3 linked regions of the Methylobacillus flagellatus KT genome follow. The protein of the gene in region 1 binds, or shares a complex with, the protein of each later gene. Links are inferred from orthologs where the notes say so. Each region holds a gene or a part of one and is shown on either strand. Other genes may lie near its edges. The genes, in order: tsaD, tsaE and tsaB.

Region 1 (4,622 bases):
TATCCACTGCAGAGGCTTTTTGGCGTTGCAGGTACATGTCTTTCAATTGCCTGCGCACACCATCAAACTCCAACTCAAAGTCCAGGCTTTCATCCAGCAAATGCAAATCACGCTGCAAATCAGGTAAAAGCCTGGCATTCACTACCGACTCAAGCCCATGCAGTATCGCCACGGGCTTGGCATCGGGACTTTCCAGTGCAAGTTTAACAACTTGGCGCACCATCTCATCTTCATCGGTAGAGCCAGTCATCCATTGCTGATCGCCTTCCTGCACCAAATGCGGGCGCATGATAGCCATCAGCGTAAATCTGCGTTGTAATGACATCGTAACGCGTGCCTGCTTGGGAGCAGACCGTGTCTGCTGGCGATTAGTTTCCGGCAATTTGACCATACGACGCATTTCATCACTCGAGATATCCGCCAGCTCCGCTATGCGCTTACGCAATAACAATGCCAGTCGCGGCGCTTGTATCTGCTTTAGGATGGGCTCTGCCTCGTTAAGGAACTGTACCTTGTCTTCCTGCGATTGCAGGCGATTATTAGCACTCAGCTCCTGAATAAGATATTGCGACAAGGGCATTGCCTGTGCCATTAAGTCCTCAAACGCTTGTTTGCCAAATTCGCGCACATAGCTATCCGGATCATGCTGAGCCGGCAAGAATAAAAAGCTAAGCCGCAGCCCATCCTTGAGCACAGGCAATGCATTCATTGCAGCACGCCAGGCTGCGCCCCGGCCTGCGCTATCTCCATCAAAGCAAAACACAATCTCATCCGTCTGGCGCATGAGCTTGGCGATATGAGCCGGTGTCGTAGCCGTACCCAGGGCAGCCACCGCATAATCGATGCCATATTGCGCCAGCGCCACGACATCCATGTACCCTTCGACCACTAGCGCACGGCCTGCTTCGCGAATGGCACGTCGCGCCAGGAAAAGGCCATAAAGCTCTTGCCCTTTCTGAAATAAGGGGGTTTCTGGCGAATTCAAGTACTTCGCCCCAGCATCAGCACTCTCCAGCACCCTGCCACCGAAACCGATGACCTGCCCCTTCTGGCCATGAATAGGAAACATGATACGGTCGCGGAAACGGTCATAGCAGCGCCCCTGCTCATTCTCAATCACCAACCCGGCTGTTTGCAGCACTTCGTGCCGGTAATCCGCAAACACGGCCTGCAGATTCTGCCAGCCCGCAGGCGCATAACCAATCTGGAAGCGGCCAGCCACTTGACCACTCAAGCCGCGCCCCTTGAGATACTCGATGGCACGCGGCGACTTCTTCAGCTCCGCCCTGTAATAATCCGCCGCTTGCTGCATCACTTCCTGCAAGCCGGGGATTACCTTTGCTCGTACCACATCTTCAGGCCGCGACTCCTGGGGCACGATCATGCCAACCGATTTGGCCAGCTCGTGCACCGCCTCGACAAAGCTGATTCCCTGGTACTCCATGACAAAGCCAATGGCGGAGCCATGCGCACCGCAACCAAAACAATGATAGAACTGCTTGGTCGGACTGACGGTGAAAGAAGGGGATTTCTCGTTATGAAATGGGCAACAGGCGGAGTAATTGGCCCCTGCCTTCTTCAAGGGGACGCTGCGGTCAATCACATCCACAATATCGACGCGATTAAGCAGCTCTTGAATGAAGGAATCAGGAATCATGAATGAAAATAATAGCCTAAACCCAAACTGAATCCAAAAGCAAAAAAGGAGCTTGCAGCTCCTTTTTCAACATCGTCAAGCTTCAGTTCACGCAGCAAGTTTGGACTTGATCAATCCTGAAATCTTGCCCATATCGGCACGCCCCACCACTTTGGGCTTGATCGCAGCCATTACCTTGCTCATATCCTTGATGCTGGCAGCGCCGGTTTCAGCAATCACATCATCCAGGATGGCATTCACCTCTTCCTCGGACAATGCTTCAGGCAAATAGGTTTTCAGCACGGTCACTTCAAACTTCTCTACATCCGCCAGATCATGCCGGTTGGCAGCCTCATACTGAGCGATCGAGTCTCTACGCTGCTTGAGCATCTTCTCGATCGCCTCAATCACCTGGCCATCATCCAGCTCGATACGCTCATCCACCTCGCGCTGCTTGATCGCCGCCTGTAAAAGACGAATAGCCCCGAGGCGCGCACTATCCTTTGCACGCATCGCGGCTTTCATATCCTCGGCGATTCTCGCCTTAATTGTCACAGCAACCCTACCTTAGGCTTAGTAAAGCTTGGTAGGCAGAGTCTGGCTGCGGATACGGCGGTAGTGACGCTTAACAGCAGCAGCAGCCTTACGCTTGCGCTCCCATGTAGGCTTTTCATAGTACTCACGAGCGCGCAAGTCGGTCAGAAGGCCAGTTTTTTCAATCATGCGCTTGAAACGGCGCAGAGCCACATCAAACGGCTCGTTCTCTTTTACACGTACGCTAGACATTTAAATCACTTTACCTTTGAGAAAGGGTGAAAAAGTTTGCTATTCTAGCGCCTCATTATTGATTTATCAACATTATCCTGAAACTTATGTTAATTCTTGGCATTGAATCTTCCTGCGATGAAACCGGCCTAGCCTTGTACGACACGGAACGAGGCTTGCTCGCCCATGCATTGCACTCCCAGATCGACATGCATGCCGCATACGGCGGCGTGGTGCCAGAATTAGCTTCCCGCGACCATATTCGCCGGACATTACCACTGACCCAGCATGTATTGGAGCAAGCAGGAAAATCATTGGCCGACCTGGATGGCATCGCCTACACCCAGGGGCCTGGCCTCTCGGGCGCCCTGCTGGTCGGCACCAGCATTGCCGAATCCCTGGCATTCAGCCTCGACCTTCCGACCATCGGCGTCCACCATCTCGAAGGCCATTTACTCGCCCCGTTGCTTGAGCCCGATCCACCGGCATTTCCATTCGTAGCCTTGTTGGTATCAGGCGGACATACCCAACTTATGCGCGTGTCCGCGATCGGCGACTATGAGTTGCTGGGCGACACCCTGGACGATGCCGCCGGGGAAGCGTTCGACAAAACCGCCAAGCTGCTCGGCCTCAGCTACCCCGGCGGCCCCGCGGTTTCGAGGCTGGCAAACCAGGGACAGCCCGGTGCCTGTCAATTGCCTCGCCCCATGCTGAACAGCGGGGACCTCAATTTCAGCTTCAGCGGCCTCAAGACGGCGGTGCTCACACTGGTCAACCAATATGGCGACGCACTCGACGAAACTGCGCGCGCCAATATTGCCTACGAATTTCAGGAAGCCGTCACGGAAGTACTCACCAAGAAATGCATGGCCGCCCTGCGCAACACCGGTTTAAATCAATTAATCGTCTCGGGCGGAGTAGGCGCCAATGCCCGGCTGCGCGAACGCCTCAATATGGCAGCCAAGCGCAGGCAATACCAAGTGCATTATCCGAGGCTGGAATTCTGTACCGACAATGGCGCCATGATCGCATTTGCTGGCGCCATGCGCATGCAACACGCCAAGCAAGGCAACCACAGCTTCACCGTGCGGCCGCGCTGGGACCTGGCGGAACTGAACAAGCCGTAAAAAACGCGCTTAGCGCACTCAGGACTTCTTGCCGAATCCAGCCTCACTGCCATCCAGCAATTTGCGAATATTGCTGCGGTGGCGCCAGATCAACAATAACGACAGCACAAACACGACAATGATGTAGCCAATCTGTGGCAGCAGGAGCCAGGCAAAACCAGGTGCCAAGGCTGCGGCAGTCAACGCGGCCAATGATGAAAAACGCGTCAATGCAAATACCACAATCCAGCTCAGCAAGGCTAGGCCTGCCAACAGCGGGGAGAATGCCAGCAATACGCCTAATGCGGTTGCCACACCCTTGCCGCCCTTGAAGCGGTAGAACACCGGATACAAGTGCCCCAGGAATACCGCCACTGCAACCCAGCACACCACCCCCACCGGCAGCGCATAGTATTGTGCAAGCCAAACCGGCAGCCAGCCCTTGGCCGCATCCCCCAGTAATGTCAGCAAGGCAGCCAGCTTCTTGCCGCTGCGCAATACGTTAGTCGCACCGGGATTTCCCGAGCCGACGGTACGTGGATCCGGCAGGCCGAAGGCTTTGCTCACCAAGATACCGAAAGAAATTGAGCCGAGCAGGTAGGCGGCGATGACGAAAACTGCGTTATTCATAAGGATTGGATTAAAATTGCGTTGCCGTATTCTATCAGCCCTCAAGCCCTAAAGCAGGATCCCGCCCATATGGATATTATTTTTCTCAGCGAAGTCAAGGTACAAACCCATCTCGGCGTGCCCGACTGGGAACGCCTCGCAGCGCAAACGATCATCCTTGACATTGAAATTGCCATGCCCGACAGCAGCTCCTGCCAGACCGACGACATCAGCGACACCATCGATTACGGCGTAGTCGTCTCGCGCATTCGAGAAACACTGGCAGAGCGCTCATTCAAGCTGGTCGAAGCACTGGCAGAACATGTCTGCCAACTCATCATGCATGAATTCGGTGCCCCCTGGGTCAAGCTGCGCGTCGCCAAACCTGGCATATTGCCTGGGCTGAAAGCGTTGGGAGTGGTGATAGAGCGGGGAGAAAAACTGCCTCATGGCAACCATCCATGAACAACCAGGACTGCCTGCGGCTTTACACAGACAACAAACAC
Region 2 (10,625 bases), 1.0 Mb from region 1 along the record:
TCTGCTGCCTTGAAAGCATACCAAGTCTTGGTTTCATCCTCTTCCTTGACCACCGGCAGCGTTTTTTTCAGAAAATTTTCAAGCTCTTGTCGCTTTTCCGGACGTGCTTCCAACTTGATGTACAGCGCATATTTACTCATTGCTTCTTTCCTTAGTGACTGCATTCACGTACTTTTGGTACGCACCTTTCGTGCCAGCCTGATGGGCTGACTGGAGTCTATTGTGCCGCTTGGTGGGTAACCCCGGCAGCAACAGCCCCTACTTGCCATCGAGCTCCACAGTTTGCAAATACTCTGGAACCATGACATTCCATTGTCTTTCCTCTTCTATCCTGTGTCTGAGTGCATCCGCAGCGACAGGTTCACCATGCACGATGAAAGTTTGTTTCGGCGGCTGCGGGCATTGCGACAACCATTGCATGATTTCCTGGTAGTCCGCATGCGCGGAAAGATTGTCTATGGACGCGATCTCGGCGCGCATGGGCACATATTCGCCATGAATCTTGACGCTTTCGGCACCGTCGAGCAGCGCCGCACCCCGAGTGCCCGCTGCCTGGAAACCCGCAAACAGCACGGTGTTGCGCGGGTCAGGGCCAAGTGCCTTGAGATGGTGCACCACGCGCCCGCCGGAGGCCATGCCGCTGGCGGCCAGGATGATGGCAGGCTCGCGTAGTTCGTTCAAGGACATCGATTCCTCGACAGTGCTCACGACCTTGGCAACTTTCGCCAACTCGCGGCACTGCGCCGCATCAAGCTTGTGCTGGGCATGGTGGGTAAGAAAAATCAGCGTTGCATCAACTGCCATCGGACTGTTCAGATACACCGGGATATCGGCGGGAATCGCCCCCGCCTGCTTGAGCTTGTGGATGTAGTACAGCACTTCCTGCGCCCGCCCGACGGCAAACACAGGCACCAGCACGCTTCCCCCGCGCTTGACGGTGCGGTTGATGACCTCCGCAAGCTGGGCCTCGGGCGCAGCTTTCTCATGCAATCGGTTGCCGTAGGTCGACTCCACCACCAGATAATCCGCCGCCTCGGGTGGTGCAGGAGGAAACAGCAGAGGGTCTTCCATGCGCCCCAGGTCGCCCGAGAACAGGATGGAGGTCTGCTCATCCTTCAGTAGCACCGTGCACGCACCCAGGATATGTCCTGCAAGCTGCAGCTTGACTGTGATGCCGTCCAGGATTTGCACATCGCGGCCCACTGGCAACGGAACCAGGTGCTCCAATGCAGCTTCGGCATCTTCCTTGGTATAGAGCGGCAAAGCAGGTTTGTGTTTGGAATAGCCGCGTTTATTGGCATAGCGTGCCTCTTCTTCCTGCAAGTGTGCGGAATCCCGCAACAGCAGCTGACATAGCGACAAGGTCACCTCGCTGCAGTAAACCTTGCCGCGGAAACCTTGCCTGACGAGCAACGGCAGGTATCCGGTATGGTCGATATGCGCATGGGTCAGCACCACGGCATCTATGGTGGCCGGATCGATCGGGAACCTGGCCCAATTCTTCAGGCGCAATACCTTCAACCCCTGGAACAATCCGCAATCGACAAGCACACGCCGATTGCCGCTGGTCACCAAGTGCTTGGAACCCGTCACTGTCCCGGCAGCACCGAAAAAACTGATTTGCATGTTTATTTTTCTACCATTCTGGTTTTGGACAAGGGCGGATTCGCCGCGAAATATTTCTTGATGCCTGAAAGGATGGAGCTCACCAACTTGTCCTGATGGGCGCTGTCATTGAGTTTGCGCTCTTCCTCGGGATTGGTGATGAAAGCGGTTTCGACCAGGATGGAAGGGATGTCCGGGGATTTCAGCACCGCGAACCCGGCCTGCTCGACATGGCGCTTGTGCAAGGTATTGATGGTGCCCATATGGTCCAGTACCAGCTTGCCCAGCCTGAGGCTGTCATTGATAGTTGCAGTCTGCGACAAATCAAGCAGGGTGCGGGCCAGGTTGGGATCTTTCACGCTCAAGCTCACCCCCCCGATCAAGTCTGATTCATTCTCACGCTGTGCCAGCAACCGCGCCATAGCACTGGTAGCGCCTGTCTCCGACAAGGCAAACACAGAAGAACCCTTCGCCTGCGCGCTCAATGCCGCATCCGCATGAATGGAGACGAACAAGTCTGCATTCATCTTTCTGGCCTTGACTACCCGGCCATGCAGGGGAATGAAGTAATCGCCGTCGCGGGTCAGTACCCCACGCATATTGGGCTCGGCATCAACGGCGGCTTTCAGCTTCTTCGCGATGGCCAAGGTCACATTCTTCTCGTAGGACCCCCTGGCGCCCTTGGCGCCCGGGTCTTCTCCTCCATGGCCGGCATCGATCGCAATGGTGATGATGCGTGCCTCGGGCTTCTTATTGCTGGGAGGGGCAATCACCGCAGAAGGCTTATCCGCGGTAGGGGCACCTGGGGCAAGATCAGGGGTGACATCGGCAATCGTCGGGGATTCCGGCGCCACCTGGAGCCCAGGCAAGGGTGCCTGGGCATTTTCCGGCTTGCCCCGCTGTTCCAGCATGGCCATCAGGGGATCCTGGGCTGGATAAATGTCCACCACCAGCCTGTCCTTGTACTCCCCGGCAGGTGCCAAGGTAAATACTTGCGGCTTGATTTCGGCCTTGAGGTCGACCACGATGCGCACAGTGCCGGGCTTGAAATTACCTACGCGCACCTGCCGGATATAGGGGTCGTTAGGATCGATTTTTTCACCCAGTGCCTTGAGCACGGTGCCGAGCTCGACATTGTCCAAGTCCAGCACGAGGCGCTCAGGGTCTTTCAGCATGACCATGTTGTGGCTGACCGGCTTGCTGGTCTCCAGCGTAATGCGGGTATAGTCCTCGGCAGGCCAGACCCGTGCTGCTGAAACCTGGATACTACTGGCAGCATGGGCAGGCAGCAGCCCCAAGGCAAATATCCAGCCCAGCAGGCAGATTAGAATACAACGTTGAGTTTTTTGAGGCATTGCTTTCCTGAATCAGTATTGGCGCTAACTATGGCCCGCCTGCCCTGCCCTTCGGGCTGGAGGCGGACATCGATGTCAGGCGCAGGCAACAGCTCCCGGGCCTTTTCCGGCCATTCGACCAGGCATAGGGACTCTGGGTTGAAATAATCCCTGAATCCGGCAGCGTCCCATTCTTCCGGATCAACAAATCTGTATAAATCAAAGTGATATAAGTGTAATCTAGAAACCGTATAAGGTTCAACCAATGTGTAGGTCGGGCTCTTCACTTTGCCCGCATGGCCCAGTGCTCGCAGCAGACCCCGCACCAGCGTCGTCTTGCCCGCGCCCAAATCGCCATGCAGGTATACCGTCATCCCTGGCGCCAGCACGTGGGCGAACTTGGCGCCCAATGCCAGCGTGGCTGCCTCATCGGCCAATGCCAGTGTAAAATTCTCACTCATATGCCTCAAACTTTAAACAACTGGGAATCCCTCGCGGAAGATATCAAGCGCTGGGGGGTGACGCTGGGGTTCAGCCAGATCGGCATCACCGATACCGACCTGTCCGCCGCCGAGCCGCACCACAGGGAATGGATCGCCCAGGGGTTTCATGGTGCCATGGATTATATGGCAAAACACGGCGACAAACGCACCCGGCCGGCGGAATTGGTCCCCGGCACCATCCGCATCATATCAGCCCGCATGGATTACATGCCGCCCAACGCGCGCGACAGCGAAGTGGTCATGCAGGACTCGCGCCTGGCCTTCATTTCGCGCTACGCATTGGGGCGCGACTACCACAAAGTGCTGCGCAACCGCCTGCAGAAGCTCAGCGACATGATCGCGCAGCAGGTGGGGGAATTCGGCTACCGGGTATTCACCGACAGTGCACCGGTGCTGGAGGTCGAGCTGGCGCAGAAAGCTGGCCTGGGCTGGCGTGGGAAGCATACCCTGTTGCTATCGAGGAATGCCGGCTCGTGGTTTTTTCTCGGTGAAATCTACACCGACCTGCCATTGCCCATCGATAAACCCATCTCTGGCCATTGCGGCAAATGCACCGCCTGTATCGACGTTTGCCCGACGCAGGCAATCATCGCGCCTTACCAGGTGGATGCCAGGCGCTGCATCTCCTACCTCACCATCGAGCTCAAGGACAGCATCCCCGAACACCTACGACCGTTAATCGGCAACCGCGTGTACGGCTGCGACGACTGCCAGTTGACTTGTCCCTGGAATCGTTTCGCCCAAGTTACGCAACAGGATGATTTCCATGTCCGTCATGGCCTGGACAATATCAGCCTGGTGGAGCTGTTCAAATGGGACGAGGTCACCTTCAATGAAAAAATGGCAGGCAGCGCCATTTACCGCATTGGCCATATCCAATGGCTGCGTAACCTTGCCGTGGGACTAGGCAATGCCGCCACGACCCCCGAGGTGATCGAGGCACTCGAGCACCGGCGCAACCACCCTTCCGAACTGGTCCGTGAACACGTGGCTTGGGCATTGAACCAGCATAAAAAAAAGCGATAAAACCACGGCAGAAATTTATTTATCTAGCCATACTAAAAAATCCGGGCCGATTGTATAATCGCCGCTCCAAATCCGATAAAGACCGGCACATGTTCACGCCTCTCGTGTTTCGCCGCTTGAGCCTAGCGCTGTTTGCAGCCCTGGGCCTTTTTATTGCCTTCACTTTCTTCCAGCACGGCATCAGTAACGACGAAGAGGTCCAGCATATCTATGGCCGCCTGTTGCTGGATTTCTATAGTTCCGGCTTCACCGACAAGTCCGCATTCGAATACCGCAATCTCTTCCTCTACGGCGGCTTGTTCGACCTAATCGCAGCCTTGCTAGAGCACATCCTTCCGATCTGGGTATGGGATATGCGGCACCTGCTGTCGGCCCTATTCGGCCTAGCAGGTATTGTCGCGGCCTATAAGATCGCGCGGCGGCTAGGTGACGAGCGCGCCGGCTTTTTCACGGTACTGCTGCTGGCCATCACGGGTGCCTGGTCCGGTGTGATGTTCACCCATACCAAGGACGTGCCTTTCGCCACCTGCATGACCTGGGCCCTGTATTACACCATGCTGGTCATAGAAACACTGCCGCGCCCGCCGCTCAGACTGTCGGTCAAACTCGGCATCGCGGTTGGTTGCGCATTGGGACTACGCATCGGCGGCGCATTTGCCGTGATTTACCTGCTTTTGCTGCTGGGCCTAGCCGGGTTAGTCAATGCGACGAGCTGGAAAGCCCGCGTAAGTTATTGGCTGAATAGCCTGATCCGTCTGGTGCCCACGGGAATCGCCGCCTTTATCCTCATGGCGGTTTTCTGGCCTTGGGGCGTGATGTCGCCAGACCACCCCCTGCTGGCGGCCAAGTCGTTCTCGCACTTCGCATTCAATATGCTTACCATCATGGACGGCAGGGTGATGCCAATAGGCGACGTGCCGCGCTATTACCTGCCCGCCTACCTGCTGGTGCGCCTGCCTGAAGTCTTCCTGCTCGGACTGGCTGGCCTGGCGGCGGTCGCGGCACTGCACCTGGACAAGCTGTCCGCCCATCGCGGCAAGCTCCTCCCTTGGCTGGCGGTGCTCATCGCCGCGCTGTTTCCGATCATGTTCAATGTCATCGACAAGCCTGCGCTCTACAACGGCATCCGGCATTTCACCTTCGTCGTGCCGCCGATCGCGGTATTGGCAGGTTTGGGGCTCTCCTTGAGCTGGGATGCACTGCACAGATGGCCGCGCGTACGCCGGGGGCTAGGCATTGCCTGCGCCGCGCTATGCCTGTTGACGGTAACTACGCTGTGGCGCCTTCATCCCTATGAATATATCTACTACAACAACCTGGCCGGCACCATGGCCGAGGCTGAAGAGGAATGGGAAGGCGATTACTGGTCCAGCAGCCTGCGCGAGGCAGCCGACATATTGGAAAAGGAAATATCGTCCAAGCCCAAGCGCGACGCTGACGGCAATATCGTGCCCTACCTGGTCGCAGTCTGTGCCGAAAATATTCAGGGAACCGCCTACCTTGACCAACGCTTCAGCGTCACCAAGAACTGGGAAGCGGCGGATTTCTATCTGTCCACGACTAATATGGGATGCGATGATGTCATGAAGGGCAACATCATCGGCGAGGTGGAACGCATGGGCGTCGTCCTTGCCGTAGTCAAGGACAGACGCCAGCTTCTGGCACACCAGCGCAAGCCCCGTATTCCTGTTACCACTCATTGAACCCACCTGCCATTGAAACTTGAGGGCATATAGATGACAACAGACCGTAGCCAGTCCAATCCCCACATCAGCGTGATCGTGCCCGCCTTCAATGAATCCTCGGCAATCACCTCGACCGTGGAGAACATTGCTAACCAGCTCGCCACCCTGAGCCCGCATTGGGACATCGTCGTCATCGACGACGGCAGCCGCGACAAGACCGCCGATATCGTGCGTGGCCTGCCTGCGTACTTGCGCACCACGCTGGTACGCTTCTCGCGCAATTTCGGCAAGGAATACGCGATTACCGCCGGGCTAGAATATGCAAGCGGCGACATCGTGATCTGCATGGATGCCGATGGGCAGCACTCCCCCGCCCTGATCAGCGAGATGCTGGAGAAATGGCGCGCAGGATATGACATGGTCTATGCCGTACGCCAGAACCGGCATATAGAATCAGGCTTCAAGCGCTGGGGCTCAAAGCTATTCTATGAAATCATGACATTGGGCGAGCGCATTACCATCCCGCGCGATGCCGGGGATTTCCGCCTCATGAATCGCAATGTCGTGAACGCACTGCGCAAGCTGCCCGAGCGCAACCGTTTCATGAAGGGAATGTACGCCTGGGTCGGCTATAAATCCATCGGCATTCCTTACACTCCGCTCCCACGCAGCCATGGCGTCAGCACCTTTTCCCGCCTCAAGCTCATACAGCTGGCCTGGACTGGCATCACCAGCTTCTCGGTCATCCCGTTGCGCCTGGCGAGCGCGGTCGGCGGGCTGCTGGCCTTGCTGGCCTTTATTTACGGCATCTGGGTGATCCTGGAAAAAATGTTCTTCCACGAATCCATCCCAGGTTGGCCCACTGTAGTGGCCAGCCTGATGTTCTTTTCCGGGGTGCAACTGCTGTTCATCGGCATTTTAGGCGAGTACATCGCGCGCATTTACGATGAGGTGAAGGGGCGTCCCCCCTATATCGTCGCCGAAGTCTCTGCCTCTTACCAGGGGAAGGAGTCGCAGCTATGAGCGCTCGCGCGTACGCCAGGTCGATTTCGTGGTTTAGCATTGTCGGGGCCGCGGCTGCGCTCATGCACTACCTCAGCGCGGTTGTTCTCGAGGGCTGGTTTGGGTTCAGTCCTGGCCTGGCAAACTTCCTCGCCTTCCTTCTGGCTTTCCCGATAAGTTATATTGGCCATCATGCCTTATCGTTTGCTGGAAGCGCCAATACGCACGGAAATGCCCTGCCCCGATTCCTGCTAGTGGCCTGTGCCGGGTTTGCCAGCAACCAGCTCATGCTACTCAGCCTGCTACACTTCAGCCAGCTTCCCTTTTGGCTGGCCTTGGCGGCCGTAATGGTGGTCGTGGCCGTATCGACCTACTTGCTGAGCCGTTTCTGGGCATTCAAGGAAGGAATTTGAAATGGTCACCCCGTTGATCATCAGTGCGGACGATTATGCCCAAGGAGCAGCCATCGACCAAGGCATCCTAGATCTTATCCGCATGAGACGTTTAACCGCCACCTCATGCCTGAGCCTCAGCCCGCGCTGGCGTGAAGCAGCCACATCCATTACTTCCGCAATTAGGGAACAGGCAGACATCGGCCTGCATCTGGATTTCACCGCTTATTCCAGGCCCACGCGATACCCGCATCCGCAATTGGTCATACGGAGCTTGCTGAGAAGTCTGGATCCTGAGCAGCTAAAAACCATGATTAGGCAACAATTGGACGCTTTCGAGCAGGAAATGAACAGCGCCCCGGATTATGTCGACGGCCACCAGCATGTGCACCAGCTGCCCCAAGTGCGCGATGTATTGCTGGCGGAGCTGCAATCCCGCTATGCCGACAAATTACCCTGGATCAGGATTTCGCATTCCGCGTATGACGGTGTCAAAGGCAGAGTGATTTTAGCACTGGGAAGTCAGGCAATGCGTAAGCAAGCATTGAGACGCGGATTTGCCGTTACGGACACCTTACTAGGCGTCTATGGGTTTGATAGCAACGCAGCTACCTACCAAAAACAGCTGAGGGCATGGCTGACCATCGCAGTCACAGAAACCAGAGTAAAACGCCTGTGCGCCCTGATGTGTCATCCCGGGCTACCTAGCGCAGATGATACAGACCCAATCCGACGGGCTCGCCCTGTCGAATATGAAGTATTTTCCAGCTCCGTCTTTGCCGAGATGCTGCAGGAGATGAACATTGAGCCGACAAAAGCCAGCCAATTGCTCTCTGGCTGATTATGTCGGAAATTTGTTTAAGCAAAACAGGCCCTTGCGGGCCTGTTTCATTATTGTGTCTTACTGCTGCGCGGCGTAGTGGCCGCAGGCTTGGGAGGTGTTTTGTCCTGGCTCTTCTTCTCCAGGGCTTCCTTTTCTTCGGCCGTCAGCACCTTCATGACGCAATCTTCAGTGCCATAGCTGCCGCCACTATTGTCGGGCTCGAAATACTCCTTGCGGAAGCTCCATCGGTCTTTGCCTATTTTCTTGATCGTAGCCAAGCCCTTGCTGTGGTCGACATTGTTTTTCTTGTCACGGATATTGAAGCTGATCGCCATGCGGTTGCCGATGACGACCGCCTGACCGTGATAGACGGTGGAGTTCACGGTTTCAGTTTCATAGTAATAGGCGCCAAACTTGCCATGGCTACTCACGCGGTTGAGTCGCAAGGCGACCAGGACATCATAAGCGCCGATAGAGGAGTTCTCCCCCTTGCATTCGTAGAGGCCGGTGTAATTGACACCGGTAAAAGCAGGTTTTGCTTGAGCCAGGCTTGGAAAAGCCAGCATGGCTGAGATGATGATTACTTTTTTCATCCGAAGGACTCTGATTATTGTGACAATAGCGGGCTATTGTAACGCGTATATATGGCATCTCTGCAAGCCTGGGGAAATACTTCCCCAGGCTGCCCATGCAACTAATCTCATGCCGATCAGGTCCCAAACAAACCACATTTTTGTATTTGCAGGTCAGGTGCTTTAATATAGGCCGTCGCTAAGGCGTAGATCCAACACAGCTGTTCGGCTCACAAACAATACCAACTACTTTCAATCCAAATCATGCTAAAAACTGCAGCCTTGTGGCGATACAGTATTTTCAATTTTTTGCTCATTGCATTGCTGGCCCACTGGTTCTGGCAGCAAAACCAGCCGGTTGCACTGCCCGAACCCGAGCTTTCCGCGAGCGGCAAGCTCAATTGTGTGTCCTATGCGCCATATTATGGCAAGGGCGAGACACCTTTCATTGCTACAACTGTCGTTGAAAAATCCAGGATAGAAAGCGATCTGCGCCTATTATCCGAGCGCTTCGACTGCGTCCGCACCTACTCTGTCAACCAAGGGCTGGACTACGTACCTGAGGCAGCCGACAAGCTGGGAATGAAGGTGCTGTTGGGGGCATGGATAGGCTATGTCAAACTCGAAAATGACAGGGAGGTCGAGCTGGCCATCGCGCTAGCCAATCGTTATCCGAACACGGTCAAGGGTTTGATCATTGGCAATGAGGTGCTGCTGCGCAAGGAGCAGACCGAGGATGTCATGCTTGCCTACCTGCAACAGGCCCAGGCAAGCACCGAGGTCCCCATCACCTATGCGGATGTCTGGGAGTTCTGGCTCAAGCATCCCCGCCTCGAGCAGGCCGTAGACTATATTACTGTGCATATCCTCCCCTACTGGGAAGATGACCCGCAAAGCCTGGATCATGCAATCCACCATGCAGAATTCGTCATGGACACCATGGGCAAGACGTTCTCCAAACCGGTGTTCATCGGGGAAACAGGTTGGCCCTCGGTTGGCAAACACCGCAACGCTTCCGTGCCCAGCCTGGTCAATCAGGCATCCTATCTGCGTCAATTCGTGCAGGTTGCCCATGACAAGAGTTGGAACTATAACCTGATCGAGGCCATCGACCAGCCATGGAAACGTGCACTCGAAGGCACTGTCGGTGGCTATTGGGGGCTTTACAATACCGAGCTGGAGCGCAAGTTTGAATTCACGGGGCCGGTGGCTGAACGCCGTGATGGCATTCAGCCATTCATCTGGTCATTGGCGGGCTTGGCCGCCTTCATCATTTTGACGCTGGCACACAAGGAACGCAGGCTGCCCGCGCTGCTGGCGATGGGTTCGCTCGGCATTCTGACCGGGGCCACCGCCTACTTACAATGGGGCTACCTACTCGCTGCCAGCCGTGATCTGATGGAGTGGATCGTGCTGGCAGGCATCAGCCTAGTGGGCGTCGTTGCCCTGCTCAACCTGCCATCCATGATCACACGCGGGCCAAACAAGCTGGCGCACAGCCTGTTGTTCGTGCTGGTGTTTGCCGGCATGGTCACCAGCTTCCTGCTGATCCCGAAAATGAGCTTCATCCCGAGAGATGTCGAACTGCACCCCATGCTTGGACATATCATTTACATGATGGACGGCCGATACCGCAACTTCCCTTTGCCGCTCTACGCACTGCCAGCATTGCAATATGCCATC
Region 3 (10,634 bases), 2.1 Mb from region 1 along the record:
TTTCTGCCTTTGCCGGAGTAGAGCATATTCGGAACGCATATGCCCATGCCGTGACTGCGCGCTACCGCTTCTTTAGCTACGGCGACGCAATGCTGATCGAGCGGCAGGATTGAGAGAGGGCGAAAGCGCGTAGCGCCACTGCACACACGAGCCCTGAAGCCAGGCCATGGTGTATTGGGTCAGTGTATTGGGTCAGGCAAGGCGCTTATATCCGGCGGACTGCGCTACTAGCCGCGCCCACCGTTCCTGCCATGGATGCTTTCCAGGGAGCCGAGGCCAAGTTGCAGCGCAATCCACTCGGCAGCTTCGCGGTTGCCGCGCGGCATTACCCGCCCAGGCCGCGATGCATTAAGCATTGCCAGCAGGCTATCGGCAATATCTCCGCTCGCCAGCTGCTTTGCGCTCACCTGCAAGCACCGGCCATGCGAGCTCAACCACGAGACGAGGCAATCCTGCTCCGGCCAACCGTCCCGCGGCACATACAGCACGGGAACGCCATGGCAGGCCGCCTCAACGAATGTGCCATAACCAGGCTTCGTCAGTACGAGGTCGCTGCTTGCGAGCAATGTAGAGAAATGCATCTGCAACGGCTCCTGCGCATGAAAGTCCGCCCGCTCGATGCCCTGCATCCAGGCTTGCGGCAATAACCAATGTACATGGGGCAGTCTCGGGAAATGGGCAGGGTTCACCTGCATACTGATCCCGCCCATACCGACCAAAACCAGCTTGTATTGCCTGCCTTCCTCCAGACCTGTAGCCTGCAGGATATCAGTGCGGCTATCCATGGCAATATCAGCAACCGGCCCCACCGCATGGCAATCCAGCCACGGCATCTTCATGGCAGGCTCAATGCGTAGGAAACCGCGCGCGCTGGCATAGGCAGCGCGCATTTGTTGCTGCACAGGGTCAAGGATAGGGTCGGCAACATAGTGTTGGAGAATGTCCGCCCAGTTCAGCGAACACATAGCCAAGGCAGGGATGCCAAGCGACGAGGCCGCCGCCAACGGCAAATAGGCGACATTGCTGAGCACGGCATCGGCCTGCTGCCCGGCAATCCATGCAGCCTCGGCCTCCACCCTTGCGCCCCAGTCTGCATGGAAGTCCAGGTAGGCTGCGATACTGGCTGCCACGTCCACTTCGAGCGCCGAGTGCATCAGCATGCCGAAATCAGCGCCGCGCCGCTCATAATTAAACGGTGCATGAATGCGCGAGCGCAGAAAACTTTCGGCCACCATGCTGCAAACCACCAGCGCCAGGTTGGGCTGACCCCGCGCCAACTGGTTGAGCACGGGAGCGACCTGCGCCACATGCCCGTATCCATGGCCGGAAATATAGACCAGCAACCGCTGCTGGCGACCAGAAGCTACCGCCATGTCCGCCTAATTCAATGCCGCTGCCGTCACGGCAGGCGCCTGATAGGCCCAGGACTTGCGCCAGGCATTGAGGACAAGGTTGGGATATTCCGGCTTGCCCAGGCTACCGTTGTAGCGGCCGAGGGCACGGAAGAGGTCGCCCTTCTCAATATCGAGATAATGCCGCAGGATGGTGCAGCCATACCGCAGGTTCAGGCGCATGTGAAACAGGTTGTGGTCGCTGGCGCCGATGGCCTTGACCCAGAACGGCATCACCTGCATATAGCCGCGCGCGCCGGCCGACGACACTGCATACTTGTTGAATGCGCTTTCGACGTGGATCAATGCCAGAACCAGCTGCGGATCTAGCCCGGCCCGCGTCGCCTCGTAATGCACGGTTCGGAGAAACTCCTCCCGCATCCGCATGTCTGGAATCCGCTTTTGCAATCTCTTGGACATGGCCTGCAGCCAGGCCTCCCCTTCTTCAGGGCTGGCAGCAGCCAGGCGCGGCGCGGCGCTGTCGCTGATTGAGCGCTGCATCATCGCCCGTACGCTATTGGACAATGGCTCTTCCTTCTGCGCGCCGGCATCCGCCGGCATGCTGGCGCACCACAGGCTGGCGAACAACAGTAAGCCAGCCCGCTGCACTAGAGTGCCTGCCTGACTATGGACACGATATCCGCCAATGCAACGGTCTCGGCACTGGCAGCAGTACGTGCCTGGTATTCTACCTGGCCCTCTTTCAGGCCGCGGTCGCCGATGACAATGCGGTGCGGGATGCCGATCAGCTCCAGGTCGGCAAACATGACGCCTGGACGCTCGCCGCGATCATCCAGCAGTACATCGATGCCCAGCGCGGACAGCTCATCATACAACGCATGGGCCGCAGATTGCACAGCCTCGCTCTTGTCATAGCCGATCGGCGCAATCGCCACCGAGAACGGCGCCATGGCTGCGGGGAAGATAATGCCGCGCTCGTCGTTGCCCTGCTCGATCGCAGCACCGACGATGCGCGATACGCCAATGCCATAACAGCCCATTTCCATGAACTGCTTCTGGCCATTTTCATCAAGGTAAGTCGCTTCCATGGCTTCCGTATACTTGGTTCGCAACTGGAAGATATGCCCGACCTCTATACCACGGCATAGGCTGATGCAACCTTTTCCATCAGGACTGGGGTCACCTTCGACCACATTGCGGATATCCGCCACTATCATCGGCTCCGGCAAATCGCGGCCAAAATTGACACCAGCCAAGTGGAGTTTGGGCTTGTTGGCGCCGCAGACGAAATCGCTCATGACGGCCACGCTGCGGTCTGCGACCACATTGACCTGGGTGGAAACACCCACCGGTCCGATAAAGCCCGGAGGGCAGCCCAGGTATTCGCGGATTTCCAGCTCGGAAGCAAAGCGAAAACTTGACAGGCCGGGCACCTTGGCGGCCTTGACCTCATTCAACGCATGGTCGCCGCGCAGCAACAGCAGGTAGAACTGGCTATTGCCCGCCTCGTCCGTTGCCACGACGGCAATCGACTTCACGGTCTGCTGCAGACTGATGCCCAGCAATGCCGCCACGTCTTCGCACGTGGTCTGCTTTGGGGTATCCACCTCGCGCAGGGGTTCTTTCGGCTCGCCCCTGGGATGCTCAGGCGCCAATGCCTCCGCCAGCTCCACATTGGCGGCAAAGTCGGAGTGCTCGCAATAGGCCAGCGCATCCTCTCCCGAATCCGCCAATACGTGGAACTCGTGCGAACCATCACCGCCAATGGCCCCCGTATCCGCACGCACGGCACGAAACTTCAAGCCCAGGCGGTTGAATATATTGCTGTAGGCCTGGTACATGGTGTCGTAGGTCTGTTGCAGCGACTCCAGGCTGGTATGGAAGGAGTAGCCATCCTTCATCACGAATTCGCGTGCGCGCATGACACCGAAGCGTGGACGGATTTCATCGCGGAACTTGGTCTGTATCTGGTAGAAATTGAGCGGTAACTGCTTGTAGGAGCGGATTTCGCGACGCGCGATATCGGTGATCACTTCTTCATGCGTAGGCCCGAAACAGAAATCACGCTCGTGACGGTCGCGAATCTTCAGCATTTGCGGCCCAAATACTGCCCAGCGGCCGGTTTCTTCCCAGAGTTCCTTGGGCTGGACGGCTGGCATAAGCAACTCCAGCGCGCCGGCGCGGTTCATCTCTTCGCGCACAATGGTTTCCACCTTGCGTAGTACACGCAGGCCGAGTGGCATCCAGCTATACAAGCCGGAACCCAGTCGCTTGATCAAGCCAGCGCGCAGCATGAGCTTGTGGCTGGCAAGCTCCGCTTCCTGTGGGGCTTCTTTCTGTGTGGCGAGGAAAAACTGTGACGCGCGCATATTGTTCGTTTCTTCGAAAATTTCGGATGCTGCGGATTTTATCGGGAAACGTGCGGCGCGTCAGCCGTCGTGCACGGATCTAGGCAACGGCAGCCGTCTTTTTTTCCACCAGACTGTAAAGCTTATCCCGTAGCGGCATGTACTCGGGCTCCTGATCGACAACATAGTAATTTGTCATCTGGCCGAAGCTGAGGTTGACCGCATACCCAAGCGCAATTGAGCGTGCCGGGAAAGGGCCGCGCGCCACGATGCCTCGCGTCAGGCTGCCCGACACCAGAATCACGCGGGACTGAGGAGGAATATCGCCGTATTGTTCTGCCTGGGAAGACGGGATGAGATCGACGAATTGATGAAACAGCTTTTCATCGTTGTCAGTAACAGGGCCATCAAGCTGGTCCAGATACTGCTCGATGACAGGCTGGTCCTCGTCGTCGTATACACCGACCAGCCTCATGCCTTTGATGACATTACCTCTAAACAAGGCTTTCATTTCATTATCCTTCCATGGATGGTATCCATTTGATATAACGACATACCGTGACAAAATCTGAGATCGGCATGTTGGCGGCCTCGACTTTTGGCCTCTGTCCGCCCACTCCCCATAAAAGCACCAGCCGGATGTTCCTGCCGTTTTTTATGGGCACTCACACAACAACAAAAAACTGTTATACCCTTATGACCGCATGACATAGTCCATGCGCCCATGTACATCACAGAGAGATTGACGCCGTACCACTATGACAACACTCACATCATCTGAATGGGCCGCCTGGGTTCAGGCTATTGGCTCCGTCGTTGCCATCTTCGCCGCCATCGGTATTTCTGCCTGGCAAAATTATGTAGACACCCGTCGCCGCAGCATGGAACAGCGTGGCTATTCCAAGCGGCTGATGTCGGTCACCCACAAAATTGCCTATGATATTTATCTGACACTACACAATATCGAACAGTTGCGCAGCAATCCACTAAAAAGTGAAACCCGGCAAATGCGCGACTTCAACCGCAGTAAGCTAGGTCGCCTTGAAAAGGCCCTGCATGCCATTCCACTGCACAACCTCGGCACCATTACCGCCGTCGAGCAAGTCATGATCATCTTCTCGCAAATCGAGGCTGCTAACAACCTGCTGGCGCCTGAGCCTGCCGACATGAAACATAATATCGATCATGTCCCCTGCAGCGAGATATATGGTCGCGCCTGGCGTCCTATCGTGGAGGCCTGCCGCGTCGCCAGCTACACATTGCGCGGCGAAGTGCTCAACTACACCTGAAAGGCAACACCGTCGGCAGCGCCCCCATGACGCTGCCGCCGAACTCTATGGGTAATCTGGCCAATGTTTTAGCTGCCAGCCCCCTGCTGGATTTTGCCTAGGCTGGGTGGTCCTGGTGCCAGCCGGGTTACTCCAAGCCCGACTACAAGACCACAGGCTTGTTGCAGAGCTCGTTCCTGGCCTCTGAGGTGGCAGGGAAATGTTGCTGCAAGGATTTGCCGATCTCTGTGATGGCGTAGATCACGCCTTCCTCAAACCGCCCCTGACGGAACTTTTCCTGCATGACCTTGACGATGCTTTCCCAGCCTTGTTGGCCCAGATGACGATTGATGCCACGGTCAGCCAATATTTCGACATCATGATCGGCCATTAGCAGGTATATCAGCACACCGTTGTTCTGCTCGGTGTCCCATATTCCTAGTTGCGAGAACAGCTCGATCGCCCGCTGACGCGGCGTCACACCGCGCAATATCGCCAGGGGGTGCAAGTCTCCCTCGACGACAAAGCGGATTTCACCACTATGGGTTTTCTCGCTTGCAGAAATTGCCTGCTCGATACGCTGCAATGCAGCGGCAGGAAAGTGCCGACGCACATGCCACGGGGTATTGAACACATGCGCCAGCAATCGCATGAATGTATTTCGCTTTTTCATGTCTTACCAGTCGCCCGAGGCGCCTCCTCCTCCAAAGCCACCGCCGCCGCCGGAGAATCCACCGCCCCAGCCGCCACGGCCACCGCCAAACCCACCGACAATCGGTACGCCTCCCATGGCAGAACCCACCATGGTGATGAAGAACGCGACGAAACCAAGCGCTGCGGCAAACAATAATCCGCCGCCGAAAAGCACCACCGCGCCGCCGACCAGGCCGCCATTGATGGCACTGCCAAGGAAGTTACCGAATATGGCGCGCAACACGCCCCCCAGAATCAACCCACCAAACAGCAGCAGAGGCAGCATTTCGCCGAAACCACCGCTACCGCCTTGCGGACGTTGTTTGGGCGGAGCGGGCAAGCCTTCGCCGGCAATCAGGCGCGTGATATATCCCAGCGCCGCATCGATGCCGCCGTAGAAATCCCCTTGACGGAACGCAGGCGCCATCACGTCGGAGACAATGCGCTTGGCAATCACGTCGGGAATAGCGCCTTCCAGTCCATAGCCCACCTCGATGCGCATCTTGCGGTCATCCTTGGCCACCAGCACCAAGACGCCATCATCGACCTTACCTCGCCCAAGCTTCCAGGCTTCTACCACGCGCATGGAATATTGCTCTATCGCCTCCTGGCCCGTGGTCGGCACCAGCAGCACAGCAATCTGGCTACCTTTTTCCCGCTCGAATTGTGCAAGCCTGTTCTCAAGCGCAGCCAGCTCCTGCTGGCTCAAAGTGCCGGTGAGGTCCGTGACTCTCGCCGTCAGCGTGGGCACGGCCACTTCATCGGCATGAACCATCCCGGCGACCGCCAGCCATAGCCACAAGAGCGGGGCAAGCAGTCTGGCAAAGATGTGTTTGCTCTGAACCAATGCGCGACCTCGTTATTTATCGAAGCTGACGGCGGGAGCCTTGGAAAGCTCGCTCTCGTTCTCAACCGAGAAGTTGGGCTTGGGCTGGTAGCCGAACAGCTTGGCGGTCATGTTGTTGGGAAATTGCCGGACAGCCGTGTTATAAGCCTGCACCGACTTGATATAGCGGTTACGCGCCACGGCCACACGATTCTCAGTACCTTCCAATTGCGCCTGCAAGTCGCGGAAGTTGGCATCAGCCTTGAGCTGAGGATAGTTTTCGGCAATGGCCATCAGGCGGGAAAGCGCAGACGTCATCTGATTTTGTGCTTCCTGGAACCGCGCAAATGCCTGTTCATCGTTCAGCAATTCCGGCGTTGCCTGAATGCTGCCTACTCTGGAGCGCGCCTCGGTCACTTGCGCCAGCACTTCTTGCTCATGCGCTGCATACCCCTTGACGGTATTCACCAGGTTAGGTACCAGGTCAGCACGACGCTGATATTGATTCAATACTTCGGACCAGTCCGCCTTGACTTGCTCATCCAGGCTCTGGAAAGTGTTATAACCACAGCCGCTCAAGGTCAGCACCATGAGTACGGCAACGAACTTCAACCAGATTTTTTGCATGTTCAATCCCTTCATTTCAAGAGTCAATTCAATTCATTCATTTTCATTGTATGCGAGAGCAACAAACAAAACCCGGCACAACGATGCAGCCAGACATCCTGGCGAAGGCAATCATATGGAGACAATCACTGGCGCCGGAAAAATTCTGTTGGCCGCTCCACACGCAGGCGGCAATCCGCCACTACATCGACTAGCGCTGAGATGGGGATGACGCCGCCGATTTCAAGTGCTGCATGGTTTCTCTCGCAAAACACAAGTCATCCCAGGCCTTGGCCTTGTCTGCCAGGTTTCTCAGGAGGTAGGCTGGATGATACGTCACTATCACCGGCACGCCGTGAAAGTCATGCAATGCACCGCGTAACCCTGCAATGCTCTTGTCGCTGGCAAGCAGCGACTGCGCTGCAAACTTTCCCAGTGCGACGATCAGCTTCGGCTTGATCAGCTCCACCTGGCGCTTGAGGTAAGGGTCGCATTTCACCACCTCTTCGCCCTGCGGATCACGATTGGCGGGCGGACGGCATTTCAGGACATTGGCAATGTAGACATTCTCACCACGCTTCAACGCAATGGCAGCCAACATATTGTCGAGCAACTGCCCGGCCGGGCCGACGAATGGCTCGCCCCACCGGTCTTCCTCGGCCCCGGGCGCCTCGCCGACGAACAACCATTCCGCATTGGGGTCGCCAATACCGAACACCGTCTGAGTACGTTTCTGTGCGAGGTCGCACGCTTCGCATTCCGATACACTCTGCTGCAAGGCTTGCCAATCCATGGCCATGATGGCAGTACGCCTGTCGCCCTGCGGGGCAGAGACCTCTTCAATCAATGGTGGTACGACGCTTTCACCGAACTCCGGCCATGTCTGCATGGCTTCGAAATATTCCGGATCGGGCTGGATAGCGCCAGCCTCATGACTATCGGCCTCGCACGCTGGCTCGGCTTGAACCGCCATCGGCGCTAGCGATGCCTCAACCGGCTCAGGCGTCTGAAGCTGCAACGACTCACTGCACTCCATGCCGGCAGGAGCATTCCCTTCGGCGCCAGTTGGCCCGGGATCCACCGCAGTGGCTGCTTGTCGTCCGTCCTGCGGCTGAGCTGCAGTCGGCAAGACAATCGGGTTACGCAAGTGCCAGACTGGCAGCAACTCCAGTTCGCGCAATATATCTTCACGACTCAGGCCCATGTCGCCCTCTTCACAATGCAGCACCCATCAGCACGGCATCTTCGCGACCATTTGGCGCAGGATAATACCCGCGGCGGATCGCCATTTCATTGAAGCCCATACTTTCATAAAGCTTCAGTGCCGCCTGGTTGGAAGGACGCACTTCCAGAAACATATGAAGAGCGCCATGTTGGCGGCCAACATCCATCATGTGGGCCAGCAGACTGCGCCCATAGCCTTTACCCTGCCAGGGCGCCGCAATGCTGATATTCAGCAGATGCGCCTCATCCAGCACCATCATCATGACGGCATAGCCGATTACTTCTCCATCGCGCTCATATACCCAGCAGCGATGACCGGCGTTCAAGGAATCTTTGAAATTGCCCCGGGTCCAGGGGTAGGGATAAATCGTCGGCTCTATTCTCGACACCGCATCCAGGTCTGCCGCCTGCATGGGCCGCAAACTGGTTTCGGGCTTCAGTACGGCGTTCATGCACTGGCCGCCCTGGCTTCGCGCTCGCGCGTGGTCAGCGCGACCTTGTTGCGGATATAGATGGGGGCGGCTTCGCTGGCCGGGCGCCCCTGAGCAGCTGCAAAACCGGGCAATGCCAGCCGCGCAATCGCCGCAGCACGCGGATAGGCTTGAGGAATACACTGCGCCAGCTGGCGGCCATAGCGCTGCTCCAGCGCTTGCGCATAAGCCTTCCAGCCGCTGCCTGTCCCGGTCCAGCCGTCGCCCCCGATATCCGGCACCATATCCGGCGCATACAGCCCGGCAGCAATAACCTCCTGCCAACCTGTAGCTGTTTTCTCATATGCAGCGTGGTAGACCTCTCCCATGCGCGCATCAAGGCAGGCGATCACCCTGTCAGCGCCCTGGGCATCCTCGGCCAGTGCCAGCAAGGTACTCACGCCGATGACGGGTAGCCCTGCCCCAAAAGCCAGCCCCTGGGCGACGCCACAAGCGATGCGCAAGCCCGTGAACGAGCCGGGGCCGGCACCAAAGGCGATGCCGTCCAGGTCGCGCAGCGACAGGCCCGTTTCGTCCAGCAGCTCGCGCAGCAATGGCAGGATACGCTGGGAATGGGACTGGCCTGCCAGCAGCTCGCGCTCGGCCAGCTTGCCATCGAGCAGCAAGGCCAGCGACAGGTATTCCGTAGAAGTATCTAGTGCAAGGAGTTTCATGCCGGATCAGGTGGGGAAGAAGCGAAGAATTCTACTACATCTTCCACATTGCGCGTCCGCCGCATCGGCGGCAGGCTCTGCCAGATGCGGCGCCCGTAAGGCTTGCTGATCAGCCTCGGGTCGCAGATCATCAGCACACCGCGGTCGCGTTCATCGCGGATCAGGCGCCCCGCACCCTGTTTGAGCGTAATCACGGCATAAGGCAACTGGTATTCCATGAAGGCGTTCTTGCCCTCGGCATTCATCTTGTCGATGCGTGCCGCCAGCACCGGGTCATCGGGCGGAGCAAACGGCAGCTTGTCGATGATCACAGCAGACAGTGCTTCGCCGCGCACGTCCACCCCTTCCCAGAAGCTCTGCGAACCCACCAGCACGGCATTGCCGAGCCGGCGGAAACGCTCAAGCAACTCGCTGCGTGCCGTATCGCCCTGCATCAGCAACGGGTATTCCAGACCTTCGGCAGCAAAGGCATCCTTGAGCAGCGCGTGCAATTCACGCATTGCGCGCAAGCTGGTGCAGAGCACGAACGCCCGCCCACGACTGGCCTTGATCACCGGTAAGGCCATGGCGGCGACGGAGGCCACATACCCTGCGCTATTGGGCTCGGGCATGCCCTGCGGCACATAGAGCAAGGCTTGCCGCCCGTACTCGAACGGGCTGTCCCAATGTCCAGTAGCGGCATCCTGTAGGCCCATCTGGGAAAGGTAGTGGCTGAAATCGCTTTTGACTGCCAATGTCGCGGACGTAAAAATCCAAGCTCTGGGTTGAGCGTTAAGCTGCTTACTGAAGCCTTCGGCTACGGAAAGCGGGGTGGCATGAAGCTGCACCGATTGGCTGAACACCTCTACCCAGCGCACCAGATTGGCATCGGTAGCGTCATGCCAGCGTTGCAGCAAAGCCTGCAACGCAAGCGCGCGCTGCCAGCAATTGTCGACGGCGGGATCGCGCTCTGCCTGGGTTTCCAGGATTTTCGCCAGGTCAACGAGCTTTTCCTGCATCGTCGCATAGGCGGCCTCGAAGTTGCGCAAGGCCAGGGCTTTCTGCACCGGCAGGCGCGCGCCCTCGTAAGCAAAAATCAAGCGAAAATCGCGTACGGCCTTTTCCAATGCCGCGGTGGCCTCAGGCAGCACCGTGCAATCCTTGATAGTCGTGAGGTACTCATTGTGAGAGTCG

Evidence for each region.
Region 2: the proteins of tsaD (region 1) and tsaE are in contact, whole or in part, in a crystal structure (PDB 6N9A), measured with the Thermotoga maritima proteins. The link is inferred for Methylobacillus flagellatus KT from one-to-one orthologs. Residues at the interface, in WP_004082750.1 of Thermotoga maritima: Cys10, Asp11, Arg49, His50, Leu82, Gly84, Gly135, Gly136, Glu154, Thr155, Leu156, Asp157, Asp158, Ser159, Glu162, Asp165, Lys166, Arg169, Leu170, Tyr175, Lys213, Thr214, Leu217, Tyr218, Gln221, Arg222, Asn324; in WP_004082108.1 of Thermotoga maritima: Leu37, Gly38, Lys46, Lys57, Val59, Lys60, Ser61, Thr63, Phe64, Thr65, Leu66, Met67, Val69, Pro71, Tyr82, Arg83, Leu84, Asp86, Asp88, Phe89, Asp93, Ile128, Asp130, Glu131, Arg134.
Region 3: the proteins of tsaD (region 1) and tsaB are in contact, whole or in part, in a solved structure (PDB 4WQ4), measured with the Escherichia coli proteins. The link is inferred for Methylobacillus flagellatus KT from one-to-one orthologs.

What each region holds. Positions count from the first base shown.
Region 1 is NC_007947.1:2,481,284-2,485,905, forward strand. What follows is about bases 1,534-4,518. They hold tsaD (tRNA (adenosine(37)-N6)-threonylcarbamoyltransferase complex transferase subunit TsaD), read left to right. Parts: upstream 1,534-2,508; coding sequence 2,509-3,528; downstream 3,529-4,518. Other genes in these bases: dnaG (DNA primase), read right to left, coding at 1,534-1,657; MFLA_RS11875 (GatB/YqeY domain-containing protein), read right to left, coding at 1,745-2,191; rpsU (30S ribosomal protein S21), read right to left, coding at 2,210-2,422; plsY (glycerol-3-phosphate 1-O-acyltransferase PlsY), read right to left, coding at 3,547-4,137; folB (dihydroneopterin aldolase), read left to right, coding at 4,207-4,518. Also shown: more of dnaG, read right to left, coding at 1-1,533; more of folB, read left to right, coding at 4,519-4,581.
Region 2 is NC_007947.1:1,469,979-1,480,603, reverse strand. What follows is about bases 1,666-4,656. They hold tsaE (tRNA (adenosine(37)-N6)-threonylcarbamoyltransferase complex ATPase subunit type 1 TsaE), read right to left. Parts: upstream 3,401-4,656; coding sequence 2,930-3,400; downstream 1,666-2,929. Other genes in these bases: MFLA_RS07045 (ArnT family glycosyltransferase), read left to right, coding at 4,558-4,656; queG (tRNA epoxyqueuosine(34) reductase QueG), read left to right, coding at 3,401-4,468; MFLA_RS07060 (N-acetylmuramoyl-L-alanine amidase), read right to left, coding at 1,666-2,960. Outside these bases: MFLA_RS07070 (putative quinol monooxygenase), read right to left, coding at 1-140; MFLA_RS07065 (MBL fold metallo-hydrolase RNA specificity domain-containing protein), read right to left, coding at 259-1,626; more of MFLA_RS07060, read right to left, coding at 1,629-1,665; more of MFLA_RS07045, read left to right, coding at 4,657-6,171; MFLA_RS07040 (glycosyltransferase family 2 protein), read left to right, coding at 6,205-7,176; MFLA_RS07035 (GtrA family protein), read left to right, coding at 7,173-7,568; MFLA_RS07030 (ChbG/HpnK family deacetylase), read left to right, coding at 7,570-8,388; MFLA_RS07025 (hypothetical protein), read right to left, coding at 8,439-8,963; MFLA_RS07020 (beta-1,6-glucan synthase), read left to right, coding at 9,207-10,625. UniProt on the Escherichia coli protein: Required for the formation of a threonylcarbamoyl group on adenosine at position 37 (t(6)A37) in tRNAs that read codons beginning with adenine.
Region 3 is NC_007947.1:418,787-429,420, reverse strand. The notes cover bases 7,614-10,613. They hold tsaB (tRNA (adenosine(37)-N6)-threonylcarbamoyltransferase complex dimerization subunit type 1 TsaB), read right to left. Parts: upstream 9,462-10,613; coding sequence 8,766-9,461; downstream 7,614-8,765. Other genes in these bases: MFLA_RS02110 (ATP-dependent DNA helicase), read right to left, coding at 9,458-10,613; rimI (ribosomal protein S18-alanine N-acetyltransferase), read right to left, coding at 8,308-8,769; MFLA_RS15030 (uracil-DNA glycosylase), read right to left, coding at 7,614-8,297. Also shown: tRNA preQ1(34) S-adenosylmethionine ribosyltransferase-isomerase QueA, read left to right, coding at 1-113; MFLA_RS02165 (glycosyltransferase), read right to left, coding at 228-1,373; MFLA_RS02160 (lytic transglycosylase domain-containing protein), read right to left, coding at 1,380-1,952; MFLA_RS02155 (proline--tRNA ligase), read right to left, coding at 2,000-3,721; MFLA_RS02150 (hypothetical protein), read right to left, coding at 3,801-4,211; MFLA_RS02145 (hypothetical protein), read left to right, coding at 4,459-4,989; MFLA_RS02140 (TPM domain-containing protein), read right to left, coding at 5,132-5,641; MFLA_RS02135 (TPM domain-containing protein), read right to left, coding at 5,645-6,508; MFLA_RS02130 (LemA family protein), read right to left, coding at 6,521-7,114; more of MFLA_RS15030, read right to left, coding at 7,305-7,613; more of MFLA_RS02110, read right to left, coding at 10,614-10,634. UniProt on the Escherichia coli protein: Required for the formation of a threonylcarbamoyl group on adenosine at position 37 (t(6)A37) in tRNAs that read codons beginning with adenine.